2 regions of the Shewanella sp. 433 genome follow, and region 1 is predicted to be linked to the other one. Evidence: riboswitches for the same ligand, from Rfam matches in the RefSeq annotation. Region 1 holds a riboswitch; the other holds the start of a gene.

Region 1 (4,624 bases):
GCACCATCTGGGTGGTCACTTCGCTAGGGGCAATCGACACGCCCGCGCTGGCAATACCGTGATCGCCGGCAAACACCAGCAGCTTAGGCTGCTTAATCGTCGGACACGTTGCCCCCAGCACCTGCGCCACTTGCAGCGCCAAGGGTTCGAGTCGGCCCAATGCGCCTAATGGCTTGGTTTTACAATCGATTTTTTGCTGAATCTCGCCATCAAATTGGTGGTTCACCGGCGTTACGCTAAACATGGGTTATATCCTTAACGGGTCTGCAGCTGGCCTCGCCTTTAGCCACGGCGCTTGCTGCCTAAAATAAACAAGAAAAACACACTGCCGATCACCGCGGTAATAATGCCGATAGGCAGCTCTTGGTAACTCAGCAAGCAACGGGCTAATACATCGACCCAGATCATAAACAGCCCACCCACCAACCCTGTGGTCAACAAGGCGAAGCGACCAGGCAGCAACAGGCGCACCATATGCGGGATCATCAAACCCACAAAGCCGATTCCGCCACAGTTAGCCACCAGCACGGCTGTGATTAACGAGCACAAAAGCAACATGGCTAGGCGCAGGCGCTGCACATCGATCCCTAAAGTGTGGGCGGTTTCATCACCGGCTTTCATGGCAACTATCTGGCGTTTAAACAGCAATATGATCACAGTTGCGCCTGCCACCACCAACAAGGGCAGCCCCAAGCCAGACCAACTGGCCTTGGCAAAACTGCCCAAACTCCAAAACAGCACAGAGGCGGCCGCCTGAGGGCCCGAAAAATAGAGTAATAAACTGGTAAGCGCACCAAACATAAAGGAGATCGCCACCCCAGAAAGCAGCATGCGCTCGATTTGAGTGCTCATGGCGCGGCCGCACAAGGCCAATACCATTAGCACAGAGAGACTGGCGCCAATAAAGGCGCCCATCGGCAGGCTGACGCTGCCAAGCCATGATATGGATAAGGCGTTCGATAGCGCGCCCGCACCGCCAAACAGGGTAAGCACCACTACGGCACCAAAGGAGGCGCCAGAAGAGATGCCAAACAGATAAGGGTCGGCCAGTGGATTGCGGGTCACAGTTTGCAGCACGGCGCCGGCGATGGCTAAACCAAAACCGGCGATAAACGCCAGCACGATGCGCGGCATCCGCAGCTCCATCACAATGCGGGCGGTGACGCTGCTTGGACGCTCACCGCCAAGGGTGGCCAGCACCACATCGACCACTTGGTTAAAGTCGATGTGCGCCGCACCAAAACTGGCGGCTAACAGCGGCGTCATTAGGCTTAATACCCCAAACCCTGTGACCAATAGCAGGCCGCGCCAAAGGCGCTCGCTGGCCGATAATCCGGGCGAGCGCATCATGGCGTCTCCCCTTGGGTGACATTATGGTAGCCATAAAAGTAATTAATTTGCGGATTACCGTGTTGTGGGTGCGGGCTCACTTGGCAGCACACCTCAAAGACCTCTGCAATACGCTGCTCGGTCAACACCTCATTGGGGCGGCCTTGGGCAACTGCGTGGCCTTGGTCGAGCAGCAGCAATTGGTCACACAGGGCGCTGGCTAAATTAAGGTCATGGATCGAGATAACCACCGTCATCTCTAAGCTACGCAGTAGCTCTAAGATCTGTATTTGATAACGGATATCTAAATGATTAGTGGGCTCATCGAGGATCAGCAGCTTGGGCTTTTGCACTATGGCGCGGGCGATCAACGCCCGTTGTTTCTCGCCGCCAGAGAGTTGCTCATACCCTTGGTCGGCCAACGCGGTTAAACCTACTGTGGCTAAGGCGCGGCGCACATCGTGCTTGTCTTGGTCGCTGGTGAGCGAAAACGCCCCCTTATGGGGCGTCAACCCTAGCGCCACCAGCTGCGCCGTGGTCATGTCAAAATGGTGCGGCGTGTCTTGCAGCACCACCGCCACTTGCTGGGCAAAGGATCGCGCCGAAAAGTCGCCCACCGCTCGGCCAAATAAGGTGATATCGCCTTGGCTTGGGGTCAAATAACGATATAGACAGCGCAGTAAGGTGGATTTGCCGGCGCCATTAGGGCCGATGATCCCCAGCATTTGACCTTGGGGCAGTTCGACACTGACATCAGCCAAAATGGCGCGCTCGCCCACGCGCCAACTAAGGTGTTGGGCAGATAACGCCATAGGGATTGACGTCACAGGCTCACCATCCAAGCCGCAAAGCAATAGGGTAAAATGTGTTGCGACCGCGTAGGTGTCGACCTGCCGCTGTCAAGCGGGGCTAGCGCCCCAAGTCGATTGTTCATCTTTAGCTCCCTCAAGTCACCCGCTTGAGTCATTAGGCTATAGCATAAGGCAGGTATCCTGACTTGTGGTTGCAGACAAGGCCAATTGCCTTACTCAACACACTCACAGTTGCGGGTACAGTTTGGGCTGATGACCTTAGGTCACTCCCCAATTCCCTATTAAGTTTGAGTTACTCGACCCACGTTAAGTGAGTCGCTGCTCAACACCTTACGCTCGGCGTCATCTGTATGCTAGACACCTAAAATTGTTGGCTATTATGCGGTATTTCCCCTAGGAGGCAAACCACCTTTTGTATTTGCCGCGCTGGTTAACGACAAACGCTGGTAACTAACGCCCCAACATTGAGCTTAACCATTAACTCCAATGCAAGCGCCAATAGCCTTTACCATCGTTATCGACCAAGTGGCTTAACTTAACCACACTGGCATAATCGAGACTTAACTGGGTATAGAAGCCGACTTCGCCGCGGATCCCCAGCGCCAACCCCATCAAATGGCGGATAACCCCACCATGGGTAATAAGCAGCAGGGTATTGCCACTGTGCCTATGTAACACTTGCTCGATACAGGTCTCAATACGCTGCTCAAAGGCATCTAGCGGCTCACTGCCTGGCAATGGTGCGCGCCAGGGATCTTGCCAGTAGGCGTTAAGCGCCTCGCTATGCTCAGCGAACAAGGTATCAATCATCTCACCGTCCCAGTCGCCAAAGTCAATCTCCATCAAACCCGCCTCGACATGGCAAGGTAACTGCTTTTTTTTAGCGTAATACTCGGCAAACCCTTGGCAGCGGCTTAGGGGAGAGGTCACCAGCGCATCTATCGTCTCGGGTAATTTAGTCGCACAGGCCAGTTGCATCTGGGCAAATCCCAGCTCACTCAAAGGTAGGTCGCTTCGGCCTCGCAACACATTGCCGCCCTCGCACTGACCATGGCGCATTAAATAAAAAATCGTTTGTGTCATTGGCTTACCTTGATATTTGTCATGCCGTGGCAGCATACGCCGAGACAAGGCGACAATGCAATATGGTTCACACTGCCCCGCGGGCTGCCATTGTGCCAAAATAAACATCACCCACAGGCTAAGCGGCAGCCTATAAGCCACTGGGCTAACGAGGGGGAAAACTGATACTCTTTTGACTTGCCCTAAGCCTAATAAGTCGCTTACTATAGCAATTACTATAGACGTCTATACGTTTATACATCTAAAAATAATAGCAGGGTGATCACACCCTCGTCGCACTGCATCGGCAGTCGTGAACATGCATCGAGTAGGATATAGGTAGAATTTTATGGCGACCCGACCCCCTGTTACCCCAATAAGACAGATAACAGCGCAGATCCGCGAGCAGCTCGAATCACGTATTTTAATCCTCGACGGTGCCATGGGCACCATGATCCAAGATCATAAGCTTGAGGAAGCCGCCTTTCGCGGCGAGCGTTTTAAAGACTGGCCCTGCGATGTCAAAGGTAATAACGATCTGCTGGTTCTGACTCAGCCAGCCATTATCAAAGATATCCATAAACAGTACCTACTCGCTGGCGCCGATATCATCGAGACCAATACCTTTAACGCCACTCGTATCGCCATGGCCGACTACGAGATGCAAGATCTGTCTGTTGAAATTAACCTTGAAGGCGCGCGTCTTGCCCGCGCCGCGGCCGATGAAGTCAGCGCTGAAACGGGGCGCGCGTGTTATGTTGCCGGGGTACTTGGCCCCACCAACCGCACCTGCTCGATTAGCCCAGATGTTAACGATCCCGGTTACCGTAATGTCAGCTTCGATGAGCTGGTCGATGCCTATATTGAGTCGATTGAGGCGCTGCTTAAAGGCGGCGCCGATATCATCATGGTGGAAACCATCTTCGATACCCTCAACGCCAAAGCCGCGTTGTTTGCTATAGAAACGGTATTTGAACAGCTTGAGCTGCGAGTGCCCATCATGATCTCAGGCACCATCACCGATGCCTCGGGCCGCACCCTCACAGGGCAAACCACCGAAGCCTTTTACAACTCGCTGCGCCACGTTAAGCCACTGTCGATTGGCCTTAACTGCGCCCTTGGCCCGCAAGAGCTGCGCCCCTACGTGCAAGAGTTGTCAAAAATTGCCGAATGTTATGTGTCGGCGCACCCCAATGCGGGGCTGCCTAATGAGTTTGGTGGCTATGATGAAAGCCCCGAAGAGATGGCAAGCGTTATCGGTGAGTGGGCACAAGAGGGCTTTTTAAACATTATTGGCGGCTGCTGTGGTAGTACACCGGCCCATATTAGCGCCATTCGCGAGGCGGTTATCTCCCATGCGCCGCGGGCGCTGCCCGACATCCCAGTGGCTTGCCGCTTGTCGGGGCTTGAGCCACTGACCA
Region 2 (4,624 bases), 180 kb from region 1:
ATTCGGCATCAATGTAGTTATATTCAAGCCCCAGCAGCACCTGCTGCATGACTTGCCAATCCCAATCTAAACTGACGCCATAACGACGTGATGCATCGGCGTTCACGTTAGCACCAGGGAAACTGCCACCAGTTGGAGTATCGGCGCTAGGGTCGAACACTATTTCATCTTCTAGTTCGAGACGATAGGCACTCACTCGCAGTGTTTGCTGCGCTAGCGTCCAGTCCCACCCCGCTTCATAAGAGCGGCCAGTTTGCGGCTTGAGCCCCTTCACATTGGCCGGGGTATAAGCTTGCTCATCAACCTTGGCAAAGCGGAAATTATCGTCGGCGCGCAGGTAAAAACGCTGAGCGTTGGTAGGACGATAGTTAATCCCAAGTTCAAATGCGTGGGCATCTTGATCCAACTCAATGCCGTTAGCGTAGGCGCTGGGATCGCGCAGATCGTCGGTCACCTCGGCATAACGCCCCCCCACAATGTAACTGACACTTTGAGTCAGTGGCACAGTGGCTTGCACATAGGCACTGATCTGCTTTTGCACGTTTTCACGGCCACTACTAAACACCGACTCACCACGGCTTAAATCGAGCCCGCTCACTAAGGTTAACGGCCCGTTGCCAGTGGTAAAGTTAGCAATCGCCTTAGGGTTAAACTCTAGTAATGAGCGCGTATCACGGCGGTTGCTGCCCCAGCTATTGAGGCCAGTGATTAAGGTGTCGGCATAATTAATATCCGCCCCAAGCTCCCACTGCTGATTGAGTTGACGCTGGTAGCCCGAACGCAGCGCCGTGGTCATCTCATGCAGATAACTGTCATAGGCCCCTGGGGCGCTGGCATTTGATTGGCGTGGGTCTTGTTCAATCTGCTCAAGGGTTAATGCACCAGCCAATTCTCGACGGTTGTCATAGTAACTGCTTTCGGCAAAAAAGTGCTGCGCATCGTCTTGATACTGCAAGCGCCCTAATAACGATGAGGTTTCATTCGCGTTATGGTCGCGATAGTTATCCCCTTGGTTATAACTGGCCGCACCATAAAAACGCCAATTAGCGTTTATCGCCCCTGACACATCAAGGTTACCTTTATAGGTATCAAAACTGCCCCAAGAAAGCTGCACGCTGCCACCACTGCCCTGTGGCGCCTTGGTGATGATGTTAATCACACCACCCACCGCCTGATCGCCATATAACACCCCCGCACTCCCGGACATGATCTCGATGCGCTCAACTTGATTAAGGGCAATAGCGCTGATGCTTGGGGCGGCAATATCAATATTGTTCAATCGACGTCCATCAATCAAAATCAAGGTATTACTCGCCGCTTGGCTAGCACTAAAGCCCCGCAGTGCAAATACGGCTCCGGTGTTTGAATCAGAAATCTGTATACCACTTTGACCGCGTAACACTTCGGTTAAACTCGTTGCGCCACTCATCTCAATCGCCGCGGCATCAATCACATTGACGTTAGCGGCAATATTGAGAGGGGTACTGACATTGCGACCAATAACGGTAATGGTCTCACCGATATTGATTTGCGCAGAGGGGTCATTTTGCGCCGTCACTGAAAACGCAGAAAAACTAAATAAACCGCCAATTAACAGGGCGATAGCTGTAGGTTGTGTACCCATTTACCTTTAACTCCTAAAAGGGAAACGGGGCAAGAGGTCACGACTTCACGCCGCCGGATAGACGATATGAGGTCGCATTTCGAGATCTGCCCGCCGAAATCTCAAAATCACCTTAAGGGCCGGTCTCCGGACTGAGGATAGGTATAAACCCAAACTGCGGTTGATACGACAAGACTGAGTTTTTTTAACGCTTAGTTATAGCAAGCGCACCCAGCTTTCACCTTTCACCGTTGCGGGGGCAGTGCCAGATTTTCACAGGCTTCCCGATTATCCCATTGCGACTGACGCAACTGGGCACCACAAAAGATTGACTCGAATTTGGTTACCTATAACGGCAATGCACAACTGTTATTCCATACAAAGTGGCATCGCCGTCAAGACCGCGGGCATTATAGACGTCTAAACGGATAAAAGTCTAACAAAGCATGTTAAGTCAGTGTCATACAAATCACCGCTCACATCTGCATACACAGTAAGTCGTTTCGCCATTGACGTTAGTAATGATAATTTTTAACACAAATAAATCACCATACTGACAATAATCACTGTTAACCCTTTATCCTCCCTTGCTACAGACCCTATAATAAACAACCAGTAAGCGATTATTTACCCACCAGTCATTGTCGTCATCTAGCCGGGCGTTATCGACTACTCAAATGGAATCAACCTGTGCTAACAAAACTGCGCGCGATGCAAAGCTCCACCCAGATGATAGTGGCCATGTTTATAGGCTTTGGCGTGGGCTTGTTTTTTGGCGAGTCGGTCGGCTGGCTCAGTAATATTGGCACCAGCGTCATTCTGTTAATGCAGATGACGGTGCTGCCCTTTATTTTGGTTTCTCTCATTGGCGGTATCGGCAAACTGAAGCGCACCACCGCCAGTTTAATTTTTAGCCGCGCTGGCGTCATCATGTTACTGCTGTGGCTTATGGGCTTAGTGCTGGTGGCCCTCATGCCGCTGTCATTTCCTTTTGTTGAAACGGCCTCTTTTTTCAGCACCAGCATTGTCGAGCCCACGACTCCTATCGATTACTTTAAGCTGTATATTCCGGCTAACCCGTTTGAGTCGATGGCGGCGGGCTATGTGCCTGCTATGGTGGTATTCAGTATCGCCATGGGGCTGGCGCTCATTGGCATGGAGGGCGAAAACAAACAGCTTATCATCACCTTTATGCATACCTGTAGCGAGATATTCTCTAAGATCACTCAGGCGCTGGTACGGGTCTTGCCGATAGGGATTTTTGCCATGTCGGCCTCGGCGGCGGGCACGATGGGAGTCGATGAATTTGCCAGTATGCAGGTGTATCTCATCAGCTATTTTGTGCTTTGTTTACTGCTCACTTTCTGGCTGTTGCCGTGGATCATCGCCTCACTCACCCCAGTGACCTATGCCCAAGCGCTGCGCATCGCAAAATCGAGCGTGGTCACCGCATTCGCGACCGGCAATATTTTTATCGTGATCCCTGTGATTGTCGACGAATGTAAGCAGATCATGCGCGAACATGAAAGCCTCAGCGATGACGCCGAAACCCTGATTGAAATTTTGGTGCCCATCGCCTTTACCTTTCCCAATATCGGTAAACTGACGGTCATTTTGTTTGTGCTGTTTGCCGGCTGGTTTAACGGCACTCCGGTGGACATTAGCGAGCTTCCGTCATTGTCGATTAGCGGTCTGCTCTCTTTGTTCGGTAGCGTCTATGTCGCTATTCCTTTTATGTTGGACTTACTGCATCTGCCGCAAGATCTGTTTCAACTGTTTGTGATGTCAGGCTTTATTACCGGAAAATTTAACTCTATAGCCGCCGTTATGTACCTATTTGCCTTAACACTACTCACGGTATCCCTGTTTGAGCGGCGTTTAAGACTGCGCCCACCACAACTGCTGAAATTATGTATTGGCGTCGTCGTAGGAGTCGCCTTGACCTTAGTGGTGAGCCGAGTGGGTATGGGCATGTTGATCCACAGCCCTGATGTCACCAGCGGCGTAATTGCCAATATGCAGGTGGCCGATAAAGTGCCGACTATCGTTAAAAAACAGTTCCCAGTCCTCGGCAAAACGCCAAGCGCCCCAATCGCCAATGTGCAAACCATCCGTCAACGCGGAGTATTAAAGGTGGGTTACATCCCCAGCAATGTGCCTTTTAGCTACTATAATAATGCCGCCCAATTAGTGGGATTTGATAGCGCAATGGCCAGTAAACTCGCCGAAGACTTAGGGGTAAAAGTGGAGTTTATTCCTTTTCATAAAGATCACTTGGCCGAGTCACTCAAGGCGGGATTTTTCGATATTGCCATGTCAGGCTTAGCCATGGATATCAACCAAATGGATCAGCTGAGTTATGTTGACCCTGTGCTCAAATTAAATTTAGCTATCGCCACCAAAGACCATAAGGTCAACAGTTTTAAACGCAAACAATCGATTTTAACGCTGCAAAATACCACCATCGCCTATGTAGAGCACAGTGACATTATCGAAGAAGCCAAGGCCAACTACCCCAACCTCACCTTTGTTAAAATCGACGGTTATAAAACCTTTTTTAGGCAGAAGTCCGATAAATATGATGCGGTAGTGATCAGCGCCGAAGCCGGTTCAGCTTGGACCTTATTCTTCCCCGGTTACGGCATTGCCTTGCTCGAAAGTAAGGTGCAATATCCGGTGGCTTATGCGGTCGCCCAAGACAATCAATCACTACTCAATTACGTCAATAACTGGCAGAAGCTACGCAAAGTCGATGGCCACCAGCAGCGGCTGTATAACTATTGGATGCTAGGCCAAGGCGCCACAGAAGATAAACCGCGCTGGTCTATCATTCGTGATGTTTTACATTGGGTGGAGTAATTAACGGCCTTATTGACGCGCTAATGCTTCGCCTAGAGGTTCAAAATAGTTAAGTAGTTGCTGAAAAATCTGCTCGCGGTGCACCAAATCAGGATAGCCACCGGCGTTCGCGAGATCTGAATTTAAGGTTTCATCGACTAAGTAGGGGTTATCGACCTCTGG

The links. A riboswitch is a leader RNA that binds a small molecule or an ion and turns the genes downstream of it on or off. The one in region 1 is predicted to bind cobalamin.
Region 2: another riboswitch for cobalamin. It lies ahead of AC5YB1_RS05880 (TonB-dependent receptor); the one in region 1 lies ahead of AC5YB1_RS05050 (ABC transporter ATP-binding protein).

The regions. Positions count from the first base shown of each region.
Region 1 covers NZ_CM181703.1:1,123,650-1,128,273, reverse strand. Annotated here, with positions in the region: gene cobT (nicotinate-nucleotide--dimethylbenzimidazole phosphoribosyltransferase) at 1-244, opposite strand, end outside; gene AC5YB1_RS05055 (FecCD family ABC transporter permease) at 283-1,347, opposite strand; gene AC5YB1_RS05050 (ABC transporter ATP-binding protein) at 1,347-2,141, opposite strand; cobalamin riboswitch at 2,295-2,465, opposite strand; gene AC5YB1_RS05045 (histidine phosphatase family protein) at 2,619-3,224, opposite strand; gene metH (methionine synthase) at 3,553-4,624, shown strand, end outside.
Region 2 covers NZ_CM181703.1:1,307,023-1,311,646, reverse strand. Annotated here, with positions in the region: gene AC5YB1_RS05880 (TonB-dependent receptor) at 1-1,624, opposite strand, end outside; cobalamin riboswitch at 1,725-1,941, opposite strand; gene AC5YB1_RS05875 (cation:dicarboxylate symporter family transporter) at 2,294-4,462, shown strand; gene AC5YB1_RS05870 (CLCA_X family protein) at 4,472-4,624, opposite strand, start outside.